DNA from 2 places in the Thalassospira xiamenensis M-5 genome. Region 2 is predicted to be linked to the other one. Evidence: predicted binding sites of a transcription regulator. Region 2 holds the regulator's gene; the other holds the start of a gene.
The links. Region 2 encodes HrcA, which represses chaperone genes, less so after heat shock. Its sites were predicted from a motif close to GTTAGCACTCNCCNNNGGNGAGTGCTAAC; they were not measured.

Region 1: a site for HrcA is predicted at 8,130-8,158, ahead of groES (co-chaperone GroES). Genes of this name have one in related genera too.

What each region holds. Positions count from the first base shown of each region.
Region 1 covers NZ_CP004388.1:2,673,664-2,684,003, forward strand. The annotation lists gene TH3_RS12590 (glucose/quinate/shikimate family membrane-bound PQQ-dependent dehydrogenase) at 1-2,158, opposite strand, end outside; gene fliN (flagellar motor switch protein FliN) at 2,361-2,663, opposite strand; gene TH3_RS12600 (PLP-dependent cysteine synthase family protein) at 2,848-3,951, shown strand; gene TH3_RS12605 (Hsp20/alpha crystallin family protein) at 4,033-4,536, opposite strand; gene TH3_RS12610 (NADH:flavin oxidoreductase/NADH oxidase) at 4,846-5,940, shown strand; gene groL (chaperonin GroEL) at 6,063-7,718, opposite strand; gene groES (co-chaperone GroES) at 7,778-8,065, opposite strand; gene rfbC (dTDP-4-dehydrorhamnose 3,5-epimerase) at 8,507-9,070, shown strand; gene rfbA (glucose-1-phosphate thymidylyltransferase RfbA) at 9,079-9,960, opposite strand; gene rfbD (dTDP-4-dehydrorhamnose reductase) at 9,964-10,340, opposite strand, start outside.
Region 2 covers NZ_CP004388.1:4,335,776-4,346,115, reverse strand. The annotation lists gene TH3_RS20070 (helix-turn-helix domain-containing protein) at 1-140, shown strand, start outside; gene TH3_RS20065 (NAD-dependent deacylase) at 147-899, opposite strand; gene grpE (nucleotide exchange factor GrpE) at 1,051-1,692, opposite strand; gene hrcA (heat-inducible transcriptional repressor HrcA) at 1,742-2,800, opposite strand; gene rph (ribonuclease PH) at 3,137-3,853, shown strand; gene rdgB (RdgB/HAM1 family non-canonical purine NTP pyrophosphatase) at 3,953-4,549, shown strand; gene hemW (radical SAM family heme chaperone HemW) at 4,663-5,856, shown strand; tRNA gene TH3_RS20035 (tRNA-Leu) at 6,026-6,112, shown strand; gene TH3_RS20030 (glycosyltransferase family 2 protein) at 6,250-7,200, shown strand; gene TH3_RS20025 (O-antigen ligase family protein) at 7,197-8,456, shown strand; gene TH3_RS20020 (ribonuclease D) at 8,578-9,189, shown strand; gene TH3_RS20015 (KpsF/GutQ family sugar-phosphate isomerase) at 9,384-10,340, shown strand, end outside.

The sequences.
Region 1 (10,340 bases), 1.7 Mb from region 2:
CACGGAAGTAGTTATCAACCCCCGCACCAAGGAACGCCACACCACCCTTGGTGATGATCGGACCACCGATACCTGGCACACCAAGCTCGAACGGTAATGGCAAGGGTGTCATGTCCTCAACCGTACCGTTTTTATGCTTGTAAACAACCTCGCCAGTGCGAAGGTCCGCCCCCGCGACATAACCCCATGGCGGAGCTTGGCAAGGAACGCCAACTGGTGACAGGAATGGCCCCATATTGACTGCATAAGGCGCGCCTTCATTGCGGTTGATCCCCATCTCGCTGGCTTTTTCCGTACCGCGCGGCGGCACTTCGTCGCGTGGGATCAATTGCGATGTGAAAGCAAGATATGTCGGCATGCCGAACATGATCTGTTTTTCGGGATCAATCGCCACACTGCCCCAATTGAATGTGCCGAAATTACCGGGATAAACCAGCGTCCCTTCCAAAGAAGGCGGGGTGTAACGGCCTTCATATTTCAACTGATGGAACTGAATGCGACATGCCAGCTGATCAAACAGTGTAATGCCCCACATGTCCTTTTCCGTCAGCGGTTCGGGCATGAAGGTCAGGTCCGATACCGGCTGTGTCGGCGCTATGAAATCTTCCGGGATCGCACCGCCAGGTGCGGGAACTTCCCTAACCGGAATGATCGGTTCGCCCGTTCGGCGATCAAGGACATAGATATCACCCTGCTTGGTCGGTCCGACAAGTGCCGGGACATTTTCACCATCGGATGTGGTGATATCGAGCAACGCGGGCTGGGCCGGAACATCCATATCCCAAAGGTCGTGATGCACCGTCTGGCGCACCCACTGGACCTGTCCGGTTTCAAGGCTAAGCGCAACGATGGATGATGAATAGGTTTCAACCTCTTCACTACGCCCCATACCCAATTGATCGGGCACCTTGTTGCCCAGCGGCACATAGATCATGCCGAGCTCCTCATCTACGCTCGACACTGACCAGCTATTGGGTGAATTCGCGGTATAGGTCTGACCTTCGGGGATCGGTTCGGTCTGTTCCGGATTGCCAGAATCCCAGTTCCACACCAGCTCACCGCTATTGACGTCATAGGCACGAATGACACCCGACTGGGATTTGGTCGAATAATTGTCATTCACCGCGCCGCCAATAATGATCTTGCCATCAGCAACAACCGGCGGCGAGGTAGAATAATAATATCCGGCCGGGTTGTAGGGCATGCCCTCTTCCAGATGGACGGTTCCCTGATCACCAAAGTCGGCGCAAATCTCGCCGTTATTAGCATCAAGGGCAATCAGTCGCGCATCCGACGTCGGCAGATACACCCGTGCGGCACACGATGCATCTGCTGACATCGTGGTATCCTGATAGAATGTCACCCCTCGGCAGGTTTGGTGCTGCCGGTCGGTATTATCGGGAACTTCCGGATCAAACCGCCATTTTTCCTGCCCGGTTTTGGCATCAATCGCCATTGCCCAGCTATGCGGCGTACACAGATAAAGTGTGTCATTGATCTTAAGGGGGGTCACCTGATAGGTCGTTTCAGGCACGTCTTCGGACCGCCTGACATCGCCGGTCTGAAAAACCCACGCCTGTTCAAGTGTCGCAACATTATCGGTGTTGATCTGATCAAGAGGCGAATAACGTTGCCCGAACGGTGTCCGTCCATATTGATGCCAATCACCTGCCGGAACATCGCCGCCTAGGTCAGGACTGGAAACAACCGGGCTGTCGTTTAACTGGCCCTCGATTGCATGAGGGTTATTCATCATCGAATACACCGCAACAACAATCGCCAGGACAAGGCTGCCCTCCAGCACGAACGAACGTGTTGGTTTGACTTCCGGCACTGGCTGCCCGACCAGAAGCGTCTTGCGATAGGCAGGCATGGCAAGCCACAGGCCGATCAAGACAATCAAACCACCGCGCGGTCCCAACTGCCACCAGTCAAACCCGACTTCCCAAACGGCCCAGCCAAGGCTTGCGATCATGAAAAGTGCGTAAAACGGTAAAACGACAGGTCGTTTTGCGAATGAAAGAGCCGCGGCAATCAGAAATGCCAATCCGGCAAATGCATAATACCAGCTACCATCCAGGAAAATAAGCCAGACGCCCCCGGCACCAAGTGCCAGTCCGATCAAGGCCAGCAATCCGGATGTCAGAATATTGATCATGAGATTGTCCTCGTTGTGCGTAAAAGCGGGACATACCGACACAGCCTTTGACCATAAAATGGCAGGTTAAAGGCAGTATCGGCATTTGTTCCAGAACGCACAGACAGCAACAACGGTTCCAACCAACATCGGGAAAAATAAAAACCACCGGCCGTCAACAATCCGGTGGTTTGCAAAATGGCTGAGTTCTTTGGAAAATCTCTTAGTGATGGGTCTCGATAATGGTGCCGGATTTAACAACTTCGGTGATCGTTACACCCAGGTTTTCATCCACGACAACGAGTTCCCCACGTGCCACCAACCGGTTATTGACGTAAATATCAACCGGCTCCCCCACTTTGCGATCCAGTTCAAGAACCGCACCGCGGGTCAGGCGCATCAATTGTGCAACCTGAATCTGGCTTTTGCCGATCACGGTCGATACGCGTACCGGCACATCATACGCCGCCCCGATTTCAGATGCAGCGTGACGTTTGGCAAAAGGATCGTCGTCGTTTTTAGCCATGGTAACCAGATCACCCGGATAAAATGGAAGAATCGCGAAACTCTATTCTAGAGGTTAGCTTTGAAAAAAGTGTTAGCAAGCTTATTCGCAAAATTTACGGTAGTTTTCTGTATAATAATCACCTACATGAAGAAACCTTCAACGATCCGCGTCACCAGCGCCAAACAGAAATACAGGACTTTTCATGAGCTACGATCGCCAATGGGTGGCTGATGCCATCAACATCATCGAAGCCGACTTCAACCGGTCTGCAGACACCCATCTGATCCGTCTTGATCTGCCGTCACTTGATGGCATCGGGCTTTACCTCAAGGATGAATCGACCCATCCGTCCGGCAGCCTGAAGCATCGCCTGGCGCGCTCATTGTTCCTGTATGGCCTTTGCAATGGCTGGATATCCAAAGACACCCCGATCATCGAGGCATCAAGCGGCTCCACTGCCGTGTCCGAAGCCTATTTTGCCCGCCTTCTGGGGCTTCGCTTTATTGCGGTGATGCCCAAATCAACATCGCAACAGAAAATCGATCAGATCGCCTTTTATGGCGGCGAAAGCCATCTGGTCGAACACAGCGGCCAGATTTATGCCGAATCCCAACGCCTGGCGCGGGAACTGGGAGGCCATTACATGGACCAGTTCACCTATGCCGAACGCGCAACCGACTGGCGGGGCAACAACAATATCGCTGAAAGCATCTTTGACCAGCTCAAACGCGAACCCCACCCTGTTCCGCGCTGGATCATTGTTGGTGCCGGTACGGGTGGAACATCTTCTACCATCGGTCGCTATATCCGTTACGGACAGATCCTTGGCATGGGATGCGAACTTTGCGTCGCTGATCCGGAAAACTCTGTTTTCTATGACGCTTATGAAACCGGCAAATGCGACATCACCGGGCAAAAAGCATCACGTGTCGAAGGCATCGGTCGCCCGCGCGTTGAACCAAGCTTTAACCCCAACGTCGTCGATCACATGATCCGCGTACCGGATGCCGGCAGCTTCGCCGCCCTGCAATATCTGGAAAAACATATGGGAAGGCGTTGCGGCGGGTCGACCGGCACTAACCTGATCGCCACCCTGTCACTGATCAGTCAGATGAAAAAGGCTGGCGAAAGCGGATCGGTTGTTACCCTGCTGTGTGATGGCGGTGACCGCTATCGCGATACCTATTACAATCCCGACTGGATCATCAAACAGGGCATCGACCTTGACCCTTGGCATGCCGCCCTCGAAGCCTTCGATAAAACCGGTGTGTTTGAAATGCCGATGGATTGCTGCACGGCTCACTAACCATCGCCATGCGACCGCAGACAAAAAAGACGGGCGGATTTCTCCGCCCGTTCAGGTGCTTCATCAAGGTTGAGGCAAAACTTACCCGGAAATCGCAATCTTGCGCGGCTCCAGCTTCACTTCCGCTACTTTAGGGAGAGTGAGCGTCAGGACACCGTTCTTGAACGATGCCGCAATCTTGTCTGCATCGACGGTATCAGGCAGACGGAATGAACGTTTGAAGCTGCCATAGGTGCGCTCAATAACACGGGCACCATCATTGCTTTCACGGGTTGATTTCTTTTCACCCGTAATCGTCAGGACACCTTCAAGTACCGACACATCAACATCGTCCTGTTCAACACCCGGAAGTTCGGCGGCAAGTTCGATATTGTCATCAGTTTCGTGGACGTCGATGCGCGGGGTCAAAAGCTTTTGCGATACCTCGCCACCACTTGCACCAGCAGAATTCACAAGCCCGTCACGTCCAAAGATCGAGCCGATCATACGATCAAAATCACGTCCGAAAACACCAAACGGATCACCATATGCCGGACGCGAAGCCAGACGACGAGCAGTACCATTTACAGTCTGAAGACCAGTCATAATTACCCTCCTAAACAGACAGGTAGTTCTTACGCCACAGGTCCAGTCATGCTGCAACCCTGACGCGCACAAGGCCACCATGGCCTTTCGATTCAACAAATAGATCAGGGTCATTTTTCCGCAAGTAGGTGCACGCATTTTTTTGAAATTTTTTTCGTTCCTTATCTCGCCCTCATCGGTGTCCTTATCTGGCCGACCATTCCACGAGACGGAAAAGCCTTGGATCCCTATGGCGCGAACAGCAATTTCCAACTAGCTTCATGCCATTGTCGGCAGGAACCCCTGCCCCCACTGATACAGGACACCTCCATGAGCCACCTTTTTACGCAGCTCTGCCTTGGCAAGCTTGAACTGGAAAACCGCATTGTCATAGCGCCGATGTGCCAATATTCCGCCGATAACGGTAAAGCCACGGCATGGCACGACATGCATCTTGGCAATCTTGCCCAATCCGGTGCCGGCCTTCTGATAATCGAGGCATCTGCGATTGAACCCGAAGGCCGCATTACCTATGGCGATCTTGGACTATGGGGCGATGAAACCGAAGCAGCCCTTGGCAAGACCCTCGCCGCTGTGCGCAGCCATTCCGACATGCCAATTGCCATCCAGCTTGCCCATGCTGGGCGTAAGGCATCCTGCGAAAAGCCTTGGGATGGTGGTGGCGCCATTGCACCGGATCATGAAAATGGCTGGCAGGTTGTTGCCCCGTCCGCTGTTCCGTTCCGTGCAGGCGACCCGGAACCAGAGGCACTCAACACCTCGCGCATCCGCGAAATCATTCAGGGCTTTGCCGATGCGGCCAAGCGCGCGGATCGACTTGGTCTTGATGCCATCGAAATTCACGGGGCACACGGGTACCTGCTCCATCAATTCCTCTCACCACATTCCAACAAACGCGATGACGACTATGGTGGATCGCTTGAAAATCGTATGCGGATCGTGATCGAGGTTTATGACGCAGTTCGCGCCGCTTTCGATCCAGCCAAACCGGTCGGCATTCGGATTTCGGCTTCTGATTGGGTCGAAGGCGGCTGGGATATTGATCAAAGCGCCGAACTGGCCCGTGTCCTGAAGGAACGCGGTTGCGATTTTATCCATGTGTCATCTGGCGGTCTTCACATCGATCAGAATATCCCCGTTGGCCCGAACTATCAGGTCCCCTTTGCAGATCGCATCAAATCGGAAACCGGCATGATCACCATCGCGGTTGGCCTGATTACCGAAGCAGAACAGGCAGAGGCCATTGTCTTCACCGGTCAGGCCGATGCCATTGCGCTGGCGCGTGGCATTCTTTATGACCCGCGCTGGCCGTGGCATGCGGCAGCAAGCCTTGGCGCCGAGGTCAAGGCGGCCAATCAGTATCTGCGCTGTCAGCCACGCACACTTAAAAAGCTGTTCGGTTAATCTGAAAAATCCCCGCAACTCATCTGATTGCGGGGATTTTTATCGCAATCGATACAGAAACGAAAAGGGCCTCGCAAATGCGAGACCCTTTCCGTAGCAAGAAGGTCGGTTGGTGGTAAGGCTTAGAAGCCCATACCGCCCATGCCGCCCATACCACCCATGCCGCCCATGTCAGGCGCGCCACCGGAGGATTTGTCTTCCGGCTTTTCAGCGATCATGCATTCGGTGGTGATCAGCAGACCTGCGACCGATGCTGCGTCCTGCAGGGCAGTACGAACAACTTTGGCCGGGTCGATGATGCCGGCTTTGACCAGGTTGGTGTATTCACCTTTCTGTGCGTCGAAGCCGAATTCAACATCGTCCTGCTCAAGCAGCTTGCCAGCGACAACTGCACCGTCAACACCTGCGTTCTGAGCGATCTGACGGACCGGAGCCTGCAGCGCGCGACGAACGATGTCGACACCGATGGTCTGGTCATGGTTTACACCTTCAAGACCGTCAAGAGCGCGGGTCGCGTACAGCAGAGCCGTACCGCCACCAGCAACGATACCTTCTTCAACAGCAGCGCGAGTTGCGTGCAGGGCATCGTCAACGCGGTCTTTGCGTTCTTTCACTTCGATTTCCGAAGCGCCACCGATTTTGATCACGGCAACACCGCCAGCGAGTTTCGCAAGACGTTCCTGCAGTTTCTCGCGGTCGTAATCCGAAGTGGTTTCTTCGATCTGTGCACGGATCTGGCCAACGCGGGCTTCGATCTGGGCTTTCTCACCGGCACCATCAACGATGGTGGTTTCTTCTTTGGTGATGGTGATCGATTTCGCGGTACCGAGCATATCGAGCGTAACGCTCTCAAGCTTGATGCCGAGATCTTCGGAGACAACCTGACCACCGGTAAGGATGGCGATGTCTTCGAGCATTGCTTTGCGACGGTCGCCGAAGCCCGGTGCTTTGACTGCAGCGATTTTCAGACCACCGCGCAGCTTGTTAACGACGAGGGTCGCAAGAGCTTCGCCTTCGACGTCTTCAGCAATGATAAGAAGCGGCTTGCCCGACTGAACGACAGCTTCCAGAAGCGGCAGCAGCGGCTGCAGCGAGGAAACCTTTTTGTCAAACAGCAGAACATAAGGGTTGTCGAGCTCGGCAACCATCTTTTCCGGATTGGTTACGAAGTACGGCGACAGGTAACCACGATCAAACTGCATGCCTTCGACAACGTCGAGTTCGGTGTGCAGGCCCTTGGCTTCCTCGACGGTGATAACACCTTCGTTGCCAACTTTTTCCATGGCTTCAGCGATCATGTCGCCGACTTCACGGTCACCGTTGGCCGAAATGTTACCAACCTGTGCAATCTCGTCCTTGCCCGAAACTTTACGAGCGCGGCTCTGGATGGCTTCGATTACTTTGGTCGTCGCAAGATCAATACCGCGTTTCAGGTCCATCGGGTTCATGCCAGCAGCAACGGACTTGTTGCCTTCACGAACGATTGCCTGTGCCAGAACGGTTGCGGTGGTGGTGCCGTCACCAGCCAGATCGGCGGTTTTGGAAGCCACTTCACGCAGCATCTGTGCGCCCATGTTTTCGAACTTGTCAGAAAGTTCGATTTCCTTGGCGACCGAAACGCCGTCCTTGGTCACGCGCGGTGCGCCAAAGGATTTTTCGATGACAACGTTACGGCCTTTCGGGCCGAGCGTCACTTTAACGGCATCAGCAAGGATGTCGACACCGCGCAGCATTTTGGCGCGGGCGTCGGTGGAGAATTTTACTTCTTTAGCAGCCATAGTATTCTTTCCTCTCTATGAGACGGATGAACGTGGATTTAAGTCACCAAAAGGCTGACTTATTCCATGATGCCCATAATGTCGGACTCTTTCATGATCAGCAGCTCTTCGCCATCGACCTTGACTTCGGTGCCCGACCATTTGCCGAACAGAACCTTGTCACCTGCCTTGACGTCAAGCGCTACAAGCGAGCCATCTTCTTTGCGAACACCGGAACCAACAGCGATGATCTCGCCTTCCTGCGGTTTTTCTTTCGCGGTATCCGGGATAATGATGCCACCGGCTGTCTTGGTGTCGGATTCGACACGACGGACCAGCACACGATCATGTAACGGACGGAACTTCATGTTAGACAACTCCGTGTTTAAGCTAAGGCTCGTTTTAAATTAAAACTAACCGGGATGAGCCCGTATTAGCACTCACCCCCGGCGAGTGCTAACAGCATGTATTGAAGCCATCGGAATTTGTCAACAGAAGAGAACAAAAGGACGCAAAAATGTCATGATTTTGGGGATTTTCTCGCACTTGCGAGAATGAAAACGGCGCGCTTCGCCCATGCGCCGCGCCACGATCATTTTCTGATGCCAGACCTATCACGCGACACTTCACATGACAAAGGGCAATATTGTGACACGATTTCCGAAACCCTTCATTCGCCAGCTTAAACTCATTGGCGGACTTTGATTTAACCAAATCCCCAATGCATCTTTATAAGTTATGCTAAGTAGGATATTCGTCTTGCAGGTCATTAGCCCGACTGGACCACTTGGGTCCCAAATGGTGATTTTATGAAGATCGAATCTCTGGAAATTCCCGAAGTCAAACTGCTCTTCCCGAGAAAATTCGAAGACGAGCGGGGATTCTTCTCCGAAACCTATAATCAGGAGGAGTTTTCACAGGCCGGAATCACGCAGGATTTCGTTCAGGATAACCATTCCTTTTCCAAAAGCCCCGGTGTTTTGCGCGGCCTGCATTTCCAGCGCGAACCGTATGCCCAAGACAAACTCGTTCGGGTTCTGCGCGGTCGAATCCTAGACGTTGCCGTCGACATTCGTCCCAATTCGCCAACACTTGGCAAATCGGTTATTGCCGAAATCAACGCCGATGACTGGAACCAGATTTTTGTTCCGCGCGGATTTGCTCATGGTTTTCTGACGCTCGCCCCCGACACAGAAGTCGTCTACAAGGTCAGCAGGCCTTACACCCCTTCGGCCGAGCATGCTATTCTATGGAACGATCCGGATCTTGGCATCAACTGGCCGATGGATGAAAGCCAGCTGATACTGTCAGCCAAAGATACCAATGCGATGTCGTTCAAAAAGTATCTTGAAACAGTTAGAGACGAAAACTGAACTGTCGTCTACATCCGATGCAGGCTGCGCAAAACGGATATTAGATAGTCGCGATACGAGCTGGCACCAAAGGCATCAATCAGCTTTTCAAATTGCCCCTCATCAATCAGACCTGTGCGTAATGCTATTTCTTCGGGGCAAGCAATTTTAAGGCTTTGCCGCTTTTCTACTGTTTCAACAAAGTTTGCGGCGTCAAGCATCGCACCATGGGTTCCTGTATCAAGCCAGGCATATCCGCGCCCCATCTTTTCTACATGCAACTGCCCACGTTCCAGATACGCATTGTTGACATCGGTAATTTCAAGCTCACCACGCGCCGATGGTTTTATGGATCTTGCGATTTCAACGACCTGCGCGTCATAGAAATACATCCCGGTCACGGCATAATTCGATTTCGGCTCTTTCGGCTTTTCTTCAATTCCCTTTGCCATTCCCTTGTTATCGAATTCGACGACACCGTAACGTTTAGGGTCCTGCACATAATAGGCAAAAACCGTTGCGCCGGTGGTCTGCTTCATCGCGTTGACCAGAAGCTCGGTCAGGCCATGCCCGAAAAATATGTTATCCCCCAGAACCAGACAGCACGGGTCATCGCCGATAAACGCAGCCCCGACCCGAAACGCATCGGCAAGACCGCGGGGCTCTTCCTGAACTGCATATTCGATCTGAAGCCCCCACCTCTGACCATCACCCAACAGCTCACGAAATAACGGTAAATCGCGCGGCGTACTGATCAAAAGGATTTCCCTGATCCCGGCCAACATCAATGTCGTCAGCGGGTAATAGACCATTGGCTTGTCGTAAACCGGCAACAACTGCTTTGACACAACCATTGTTGACGGATGCAACCGCGATCCGGTTCCGCCCGCAAGAATGATGCCTTTACGCATTTTCTATCTGCCCGCTTCAAGGTTGTTCAAACATGTCGGAAGGCTTTCCGAAATATCGGGCAGCCCATAATCGAAAGTATCGGTAAATTTCTGTGTCGACATTATGGAATAGGCTGGACGCTTGGCAATCGTTGGAAAGGCATCCGAATTTACCGGATCAATCCAGCAATTTTTCCCAGTCCAATTTGCCCCAAACTTCGCAATCGCAGCATCCTGAATACGTTTGGCGAAATCAAACCACGTCATCTGATTATCGGAAACAAGATGGTATGTCCCAAACCCGTTAAAGTTCAGATCAAGTATCACCGGTAATAATCGCAAGGTCGCATTCGCCAGATCAATTGCCGATGTCGGACATCCATGCTGATCATTCACAATCG
Region 2 (10,340 bases):
CTCATTTGGCAGGTTCGTTTGGTGCAGCGTTACTGGACCGGTTTTATGATCTGGGCTGGGCACAGCGAAGTAAGGAGTCGCGTGTGGTGATTTTCAGCCCCAAAGGCGAACGCAACTTCAAGGCGCTGTGCGATAGTTAATAGTTGTCAGACTTGATCCATCAATAGGCTGTCGACCAGTGCCGGAACCAATTCAGTCGCCAGGCCATATGAACTGTGATCAAACAAGGACGCCCCGGAACCAGGTTCCAGGTTGATCTCGACCGTTTCTGCACCAGCTTCTTCACTGGCGATTTGGACGAACCCGGCAGCCGGATAAACGTTCCCTGATGTGCCGATGGAAATGAATAGGCCACATTTGTAAAGAGCAGCATAAATGCGTTCCATTTCAAGCGGCATTTCCCCGAACCAGACAACGTGTGGGCGTAGGCCCCCGATTTTGGTGCAGGAGGTACAGGGAGTGTCTCGTCCCAGTGGGGCAGACCAGACCGTCAGAAGCCCGCAATGATTGCAGCGGATTTTCAGCAATTCGCCATGCATATGGATAAGGTTTTTTGATCCGGCGCGGTAATGGAGATCGTCGATATTTTGGGTTACCAGCAGAACGTCGCTTGGCCATCTGGTTTCGAGCCGGGCAAGGGCAAGATGCGCCTTGTTTGGCTGTATCGCAGGGTCAGGCAGCCCTGCGCGTCTGTCATTGTAAAAGTGATGTACGAGATCGGGATTGTTGATGAATGCCTCAGGCGTTGCGACTTCGGAAATGTCATATTTTGCCCAGATACCATCTGGGTCGCGGAAGGTATGCAGGCCGCTTTCCTTCGAAATACCGGCCCCGGTCAAGATAACAATCGTTGCGGCTTCATCGCGCAGAATATTGATAATGTCAGGACGAAACGGCATGGCGTGTTCCGATGTCATTGTTGCAACCAAGCCAGATTAGACCCGAAATGGACAAAATAAAACGGCCCGCCGTGAAAATGGCAGGGCCGTTTAAATATTTGATCTTTCAAAACCGGTTTGCGGATTCCCGACCAGAAATCAGCCAGCGCTATCAGGCAGAGGTGTCAACATTGCTGCCAGGTTCGTCGTTTTTTGCGGCTTCCTGACCGGCGGGGTTTTTGGTGACCCCGACCATTGCCGGGCGCAAAAGGCGACCTTTGAGCACGTAACCGGCCTGCATTACCTGGGCGACATGGCCGTCTGGATAAGCAGGATTTGGCATTTCAAACACGGCTTGATGATGATTGGGATCAAGTTTTTCCCCAAGCGGTTCAAGCTTTTCAACGCCGTTCTTTTCCAGTGCCTTAAGAAGCGTCTGTTCGGTCATTTCAACGCCTTCAACCAGCTTTTTCATCGTCGGGTCGGCATTGGACGTGTCGCCAGCAGCCTCAAGGGCGCGGCGGAGGTTGTCACCTACATCAAGCAGTTCGCGGGCAAATTTGGTAATCGCATAGTTCCCGGCGTCCTCGACGTCTTTCTTCGCGCGACGGCGCGTGTTTTCCACCTCGGCGGCGGCGCGCAATAGGCGGTCTTTCAACTCAGCAACTTCTGCTTCAAGTGCTGCAACCGGATCTGTGGTGGCTTCGCCACCTTCGGCTTCGGTTGCTTCTGAGACGACATCCTCTGCGGCAGTTTCTTCTGCCGACGCGGCATCATGCAGATCGTCCTGGTTGTTCTTTGCGGTTTCCGACATGGCTAACCTGTACCTTCAATTTGTGTGGCCTGACACGCAGCGCCAACGTTTATCCAATCAGTCGCCCGACCAGCTTGGCGGTGTAATCGACCAGCGGAATGATCCGGGCATAATTGATCCGGGTCGGCCCGACAACCCCGATTGCGCCCACAATGCTGCCTTCGGCATTCTGATAGGGCGAAATCACCATCGAAAGCCCCGATCCGCCGAACAATTTGTTCTCGGACCCGATGAAAATCTGCACACCTTGGGCAATCGTGGTGACATCAAGCAATTCAATCATCTGATCGCGTGCTTCGAGCACGTTGAACAGCCTTCTTACGGTTTCGAGCTGTTCGATCGTGTCGATATTTTCAAGCAATTGCGACTGGCCCTTTACGATCAGGGACGAACCCTTGACCCCGCCGGCCCATGTCGCAAGTCCGGCATCAATCAGTCCAGCCGACAATTCGTCGAGTTCCTGTTTGATGCGGTCGCGTTCCAAACTCATCAATTGCCGGGCGTCATCAAGTGTCTTTCCGGCCAACCGGGTATTTAGATAGTTCGATGCTTCTGTCAATGCCGAGGTCGGCAAATCGGGCGGAACATCAAGGATACGGTTTTCAACATTACCGGTCTGCGAAACCAGAACCGCAAGGACCTTGCCCGGCGAAAGCGCAACAAATTCAATCTGTTTTAAACGGATTCCATCGGTTTTCGGTGCAACCACAAGCCCTGCACAGCGTGACAGCCCCGAAAGCATACTTGTGGCCTCGCCCAGCATCTGATCAAGGGAATATCCGGCCTGCTCGCAATTTTTGGTCAATTGATCGCGCTCGGCATTTGGCAGATCACCGACTTCCATCAGGGCATTGACGAAAAGACGCAGGCCTTTCTCGCTTGGCAATCGACCGGCCGAAACATGGGGAGCAACCAGAAGCCCCATTTCCTCAAGATCGGACATGACATTGCGGATGGTCGCCGCCGAGAGGTTTTCTGACATGCGGCGTGCGATGGATCGAGATCCGATCGGTTCGCCGGTTTCGACATAAGCATCTACGATCTGGCGAAAGACTTCGCGGGATCGTGCGTTCATGTCGCCCAGCAATGTGTCGTCAAACAGCGCCATGTCAAACCTGTCAAAACCAAATGTGTAGCGTGGAATTTAGTAAGGTGTCGGGCAGGCGTCAATGAAGCTGGCAGATTGGTGATAGCTGGTGGACGGGAAAACGATGGTATCAATCAGGAAGTTAGTCTTGCCAAATCTTTGAATTCGTCGCGAATCGAGTGCCATTTATGGTTTTTGCGCGTGGATCTGAGGCATGGTGTTGCTGGGATTTTGCCGTTATTTTCGGGGAAACTGCTGGACCTTTGATACGATGCTCAGTAGCTTTGGCCGCAATTTCAGCCATCGTTGATCAGCCATGCAGGTTGATCCGACCCAGAACAAAGAGGTTCAGACCCCATGCGTCCATCCGGCCGTAATTTCGATCAGCTTCGCGACGTTTCCATTGAGACAGGTGTTTCCAAATATGCAGAGGGCTCCTGCCTGATTAAATTTGGCGATACCCATGTGATTTGTACCGCGACGGTCGAGGACAAGGTGCCAGGCTGGATGCGTAATTCCGGCAAGGGTTGGATCACTGCAGAATATGGCATGCTGCCGCGTGCAACCGACAGCCGCATGCAGCGCGAAGCCGCACGCGGTGGCCAGTCGGGTCGGACCCAGGAAATTCAGCGCCTGATAGGGCGTTCGATCCGTGCGGTCGCTGACCTTAAGGGCATGGGTGAAATGCAGATGCGCCTTGATTGCGATGTTATCCAGGCTGATGGCGGAACACGCACCGCATCAATCACGGGTGCCTATGTTGCGGCCCATTTGGCGTTTCAGGGCGTACGCCGTCTTGGCCTGATCAAGGAAATCCCGTTGAATCAGCCGGTTGCCGCAATTTCGTGCGGTATTTATCAGGGTGAAGCGGTTCTTGATCTTGATTATGCCGAAGACAGCAATGCGGGTGCGGATGCGAACTTTGTTCTGGCGGGCAGTGGCGGCATTGTTGAGGTTCAGGCGACTGCGGAAGATGTGCCGTTTGATCGTTCTGCTTATGACAAGATGTTTGAACTGGCGGAAAAAGGCTGCAAGGAACTGTTTGCCAAACAGCGAGCAGCGATTGGCATCTAAGAATTTATTCGGGCGAGCCTGGATATGGTTCGCCCGATATTGTTTTTGCGGTTTTCAGCCGTCTTCGTCTTAACGACCCGAATATCTCTAGGCAGCATCATGGCCCGTCGCTTTACGGAAAAAAAACTCGTTATCGCCAGCCACAACAAAGGCAAGATCAAGGAGATTGCCGAACTGCTTGATCCGTTCGGGATCGAAGTGGTTTCAGCAGGCGATTTGAATCTTCCCGAACCCGAAGAAACCGAAAACAGTTTTATTGGCAATGCTCAACTGAAGTCGTTGGCGGCAGCAAAGGCCGCCAATCTGCCAGCCCTGTCTGATGATAGCGGCATGGCGGTTTCCGCCCTTGATGGGGCGCCGGGTATTTATTCAGCGCGTTGGGCCGGGCCGGACAAGGATTTTGATATGGCGATGGAAAAGGTCCAGAACGGGATCGGGAGCCATCCTGACCGTCGGGCGGCCTTTATCTGCGCCTTGTCTCTGGCTTGGCCAGACGGTCATGTGGAGAATTTTGAAGGTCGTGTTGAAGGTGAAATCGTTTGGCCCAAACGTGGCCGTCACGGTTTCGGCTATGATCCGATTTTCCAGCCAAAAGGTTATGAGCAGACCTTTGGGGAAATGGACCCGGCACAGAAACATGCAATGAGCCATCGCGCGGATGCGTTTCGCCAGCTGGTCAAGGCTTGCTTCGTGTAAGGATTTTAGGCGGCTAACTGCCTGCATCGAACCTATGCACGCATCGCTGATGTAACTATCGGTGGTGCGTGTTACTTTATCCGTCTTTCCCGCAGTCGAAGATCGAGAACCGCGTGTCCCTAGCAACCGCAGAAGCTGTCCCGTTTGGCATCTATATCCATTGGCCGTTTTGCCTGTCGAAATGTCCCTATTGCGACTTCAATAGTCATGTTGCTGACAAGGTTGATCATGCGCGCTGGAGGTCGGCATTGCGTGCGGAACTTGCCGCAGGTGCTGCGCGTCATCCCGGCCGCACGGTCGGATCGGTATTCTTTGGTGGTGGGACACCGTCGCTAATGGATCCGGAAACCGCAGGGGCCCTGATCGCCGATATCAAAACCTTCTGGCCGGTAACCGATGACATCGAAATCACGCTTGAAGCCAATCCGGGTACGGTTGAAATCAACCGGTTTTCGGCCTTTGCTACCAATGGCATCAACCGGGTCTCAATTGGTATTCAGGCGCTCAATGACCGCGATCTTAAATTTCTGGGGCGGGTGCACAATGCGGCTGAAGCCATGCGTGCTCTTGATGTTGCGGCGAATGTGTTTGACCGGTTTTCGTTCGATCTGATTTATGCCCGGCCCGAACATGATCCGAAAGCCTGGCGTCAGGAGCTGCGCGAAGCACTTGAGATCGCGCGCGGTCATATTTCGCTTTATCAGTTGACGATCGAACCGGGAACGCAGTTCCATACCTTGCATCAGCGCGGTGATCTCGTTGTACCCGATGAAGATCTTGCGACCGATCTTTATGAAATCACCCAGGAAGAAACCAAAGCCGCCGGTTATAGTTGCTACGAGGTTTCGAACCATGCCCGACCCGGGCAGGAAAGCCGCCATAACCTCGTATACTGGCGCTATGGCGATTATCTTGGCATTGGTCCGGGTGCACATGGCCGCGAAGCCGTGATTCAGCCAGATGGCAGCACGAAACCAATGGCGGTGCGCCGTCATCGTGCGCCGGAAATCTGGCTTGACCGTGTGGAAAAGCAGGGACATGGCACGCAGGAAGAAACCGCTTTGGTTGCGGATGAACGCCTTATTGAAATGGTGATGATGGGGCTGCGCCTGAATGAACCGATTCCGGTGGGACGCTTCGAGCGGATTATTGGCAAAGCCCCGCGCGAGGCATTGGATTCAGAACGGCTTGAAACCCTGATTGCGTCGGGCGATCTGATTTGCGATCAGGCAGGATTGAGCACGACCGATCAGGGGCGGAACCGTTTGAACGGGGTTCTCAGATACTTGTTCGACCATTCGGCGTGATCGCGGATGAGTGGGAAAATCAAGATTTTCCTTATGTCTTGCGACGGTGGGCGATTTTCAAAGACGCGTTTTGCAAAACCCTCAAAAAGGTTGTTGACACTGAAGTTTGGCAGCGTATATTGCGCCCCGTTCCGGCGGGTTCCGCCGGGTAAATACCACAAGCCCCTATGCCCAGGTGGCGGAATTGGTAGACGCGCTGGCTTCAGGTGCCAGTGGCCGCAAGGTCGTGGAAGTTCGAGTCTTCTCCTGGGCACCATACCCCAGCACATCGTCAATGTGCTGGGGTATTGTCGTTTTAGGACCTTTAAAGCCCTAGATACACATGACTTTTGCGTCGCGGCGCATCAAGCACTGTGTTAAGACGACGAAGTATCTGCATAGTTGAGAGTTGTGATGATTTCCTCTCCTTGTGATGGCATGATGCCTGATGTCAGTTTTGTACTGCCGGTGTTCAACAAGGAAAATGCTTTGCCGCATTTTTTTGAGACATTGCTTGCGCAACAGGGTGGATTTTCGTGCGAGGTGATATTTGTCGATGATGCGTCAACCGATGGCTCGCGTGCTGTTTTGGAGGGTTTTGCAAAGCAGTACGATTTTGTTTGCGTCATTGCCAATGATGACAATGCCGGTCCCGCGATCCGGCTAAATCAGGGCGCGGAACGCGCGCGTGGCAAATATCTTGCGTTATTTGATTGTGACGAGCTTCTGGCGCCCGATGCGGTTTCCTGCATGCTCCGGCTTGCCGAAGAATACGATGCTGACATGGTGCATGGCCGCGGACGAAAGACTGACGCAATAATTGCCCGGGCAAACATCGACATGATTGGCAACAATATTGATGCCAAGATATTTGATGATGCCTTGGAGCGGATTTTAGGCCGTGGCATGGTTAGAATGACTTGGCTGGTTGAGAGGAAGTTGTTTGAAAAATCAGGGGGATGCGACCCTGACATCTTCATTCAGGACGAGTCTTTGCCTTTGAGATTGTCATACCATGGTCGTCGGGTCGTTGATGCCGACATGGTTGTGACACTTGTTCCGGACGCAGGTAGTCACCTCTCGGCAAATAAAATGCAGCAACATCATGATCGTTTTTTTGCCTATGCAAACTTTTTACGCGCCCATCCCGAGCTGGGCTTGGCGAAGCGTCGCAAAGTGTTTGGCAAATGTATTTCTGCTGCACGTAAAGCCAAGCGTGATGGTGCGCCGTTCAATTGGCTTGATCTTCAGCTTCAATATCTGGCAAACAAACTTTCTATTGGCCCTGCTGATTCAACGAGTTTGAACCGCTTCGTGCCTGTTTTTGAACAAATTTCCGGCATCAGGAGGCCGATCAAACCGTGATTTCCGCCCAGTCTTCCAGTGTGTTTGATCGCCGTATGCATATTGCTGCGACATTCCTCCTTTGCACGATCCCAGCCTTCCTGTTGTTTGCGCGTGGCGTTTCTGATGGTGCTTTGGTTTTAATCGGACTGTTGTTTCTCGTGCGTAGTGCCGTGTACCGGGATTGGTATTGGGTGCGAGAAGTAGATATCGCGATCCTTTTGATGATCTGGCTGATCCTGAATTTACTGGTTTCACCCTTTGCCGAATTTACTGGCAAAAGTTTCGGGCGATCAGCGAGCTGGATACGGTTTGTGATTTTCTATGCGGCAGTAACGCGTTGGATTCTCGCTGATGAGAAAGCTGTTCGATGGGTTTGCAAGGCTTTTATGATAACGGCTGCTGTAGCGGTTGCTGACGCGTTTTATCAGTTCTTTGTCGGTTATTCCCTGTTGGGGGGGCAGCTGATGACCGGTCGGCTTACGGGTCCGCTAGATCGACCGAATATCGGAATATACCTTGCTAAGACTGGCTTTGCGACGATCACATTGGCTTGCGCCTTATGCATTTCGACTTCAAAACAAAATATCTTTCGTATCAGCTTGGCGACTTTCCCCTTTTTGCTTGCAATTATTTTTCTGAGCGGTGAACGCACTGCAAGTGTGCTGACCCTTTTGGCGGTTGGTTCCGGTTTGATTGGCTTGTTTTTTGTTGGTGGAAAAAGCCGCCATGCTGCAGCGGCAATCGCTGCTCTTGTTGTGGGTGGAATCGGCGCACTTCTTATATTGAGTGATCGCATTCTTGCACGGGTTATGGCGCTCGGGAATGTTGTCAGTGACTATAGCAATTCGATCTATGGTGAGCTGACATCACTTGGTTGGCGCTTGTTTGCGGAACATCCTATTACCGGGACCGGTATGGGAAACTTTGGTCTCGTTTGTCCGAGTTACGAAGCACAAGGCTTGATTAGCGAATGTCATCCCCATCCGCATAACTTCTATGTAGAATGGTTGTCGGATACTGGATTACTGGGCACTTTGCCTTGGTTGGCTTTTGTTGGAATACTTGTTTGGGCTGGGCTGCGCCATTTCCGGAACGGGGATCGCCAAAGTCTGGTCGCTGGTTTGTATTTCGGTACGCTGGTTCTGTCCTTATTTCCGTTGGCGGCAACACAAAGTGCATTTTCAAATTGGCCTGCGATTGTTGCGTGGAATTCGATTGCTGTTGCCGTTGCTGCGTTGCGCTTGTCTGAAAAACATCAGGTTAAATCTGTGTGATTGATTGGGCTTTTTGCGAAATTTCATTGACGCAAAAAGCTGATCTTGGTGAGTCTTTTGCATCGCGACGTTGGTAATGCTGTGTTAATACAGCGTCAAACCAGCATTCTGGAGAATTGCGATGACCAATTTCCTTCATCATGGAGACTTGCCCGACGGGCTTGATCTTGGCAAAACCGTTGCCATTGACAGTGAAACCATGGGCCTTAATCCGCATCGTGATCGTCTTTGTGTGGTCCAGCTTTCGGCGGGGGATGGCGATGCTCATCTGGTGAAGTTTGACGTGGAAAGCTACGAAGCGCCCAACCTTAAAAAGCTTTTGTCCGATCCGTCGGTTTTGAAGCTGTTTCACTTTGGGCGGTTCGATATTGCTGTGATGGACAAGTATCTTGGTGTGCGGTGTGCACCAGTCTATTGCACCAAGATTGCATCCAAACTCGTGCGCACCTACACCGACCGCCATGGTTTAAAAGACCTTGTAAGGGAGCTGGTTGGAATCAACCTCGACAAGCAACAGCAAAGCTCTGACTGGGGTTCTTCTGATCTGTCAGATGAACAGATCGCATATGCCGCGTCCGATGTGCTGTATCTGCACAAGGCCAAGGAAGAGCTTGATCGTCGTTTGGCGCGCGAAGGAAGAACGGAACTGGCCCAGGCCTGTTTTGAGTTCCTGCCGACACGGGCGACACTTGATCTTGCTGGCTGGGAAGAGACAGACATTTTTGCCCACTGATTTGCCTTTTTGGTGTGTTGAAATTTTTCCTGGTGAGCCTGCATTGTTAATTCTGCGTCAACGGCATTTGGCGTAAGGGAATGATCCCTTCCGACATCATTAACCTGATCGTTGCTTTTGTCGCTTGCCAGTGCAGATGATCCCGCCCATCTTTCCCCGTAGTTAGTTCCGCCGGGAAACGCATAAAGAAACTGATGACAGTGACCCCGAAACCGCAAAACACGCCTGAACCGGCATCGGAGAAAGACCTTGAAGTCGCCCGCCGGGTTCTGGCAATTGAAGCCGATGCACTCAGTGATCTTGCAAAATCCTTAAACGGCGATTTTTGCAAGGCAATCGATCTGATCGAGAGCCTTGCGGGCCGCCTTGTCGTAACCGGCATGGGTAAAAGTGGTCATATTGCCAAAAAGATCGCAGCAACTTTTGCCTCGACAGGAACGCCATCCTTCTTTGTGCATCCGGCTGAAGCCAGCCATGGCGATTTGGGGATGATCGGCAAGAATGATGCCGTCTTGGCCCTGTCGAATTCAGGCGAAACACCAGAACTGTCAGATATCATCGCGTATACGCGCCGCTTTAACGTGCCGTTGATCGGTATGACCCGGCGTCCGGAAAGTTCGCTGGCAGCTCAATGTGATTATCCGCTGATTCTGCCCAATAGCCCGGAAGCCTGCCCGAACAGGCAGGCACCGACGACGTCGACGACAGCGATGCTGGCTTTTGCCGATGCGCTTGCTGTGACTTTGATGGAGCGTCGTGGTTTCAGCGCCGATGATTTCCGCACATTCCACCCTGGTGGCAAACTGGGGCAGCGATTGCTGCGTGTTAGTGACGTTATGCATGACGTTGCGGATATTCCACTTATTGGGGAAAATGCGCTGATGTCCGAGGCATTGGTCATCATGACTGGCAAGTCATTTGGCTGTGTCGGTGTGCTCGACGATACAGGCGTGATGAGCGGTATCGTAACGGATGGTGATCTACGCAGGCATATGGCAGACAATCTGGTGGCAATGCGGGTCGGTGATGTGATGACACCCAATCCCAAGGCGACCAAATCCGATGTTCTGGCTGTCGAGGCACTTGCGATTATGAATGATCGCAGCATCACGGCCTTGTTTGTCGTTGATGATGCAGGCAAGCCGGTTGGC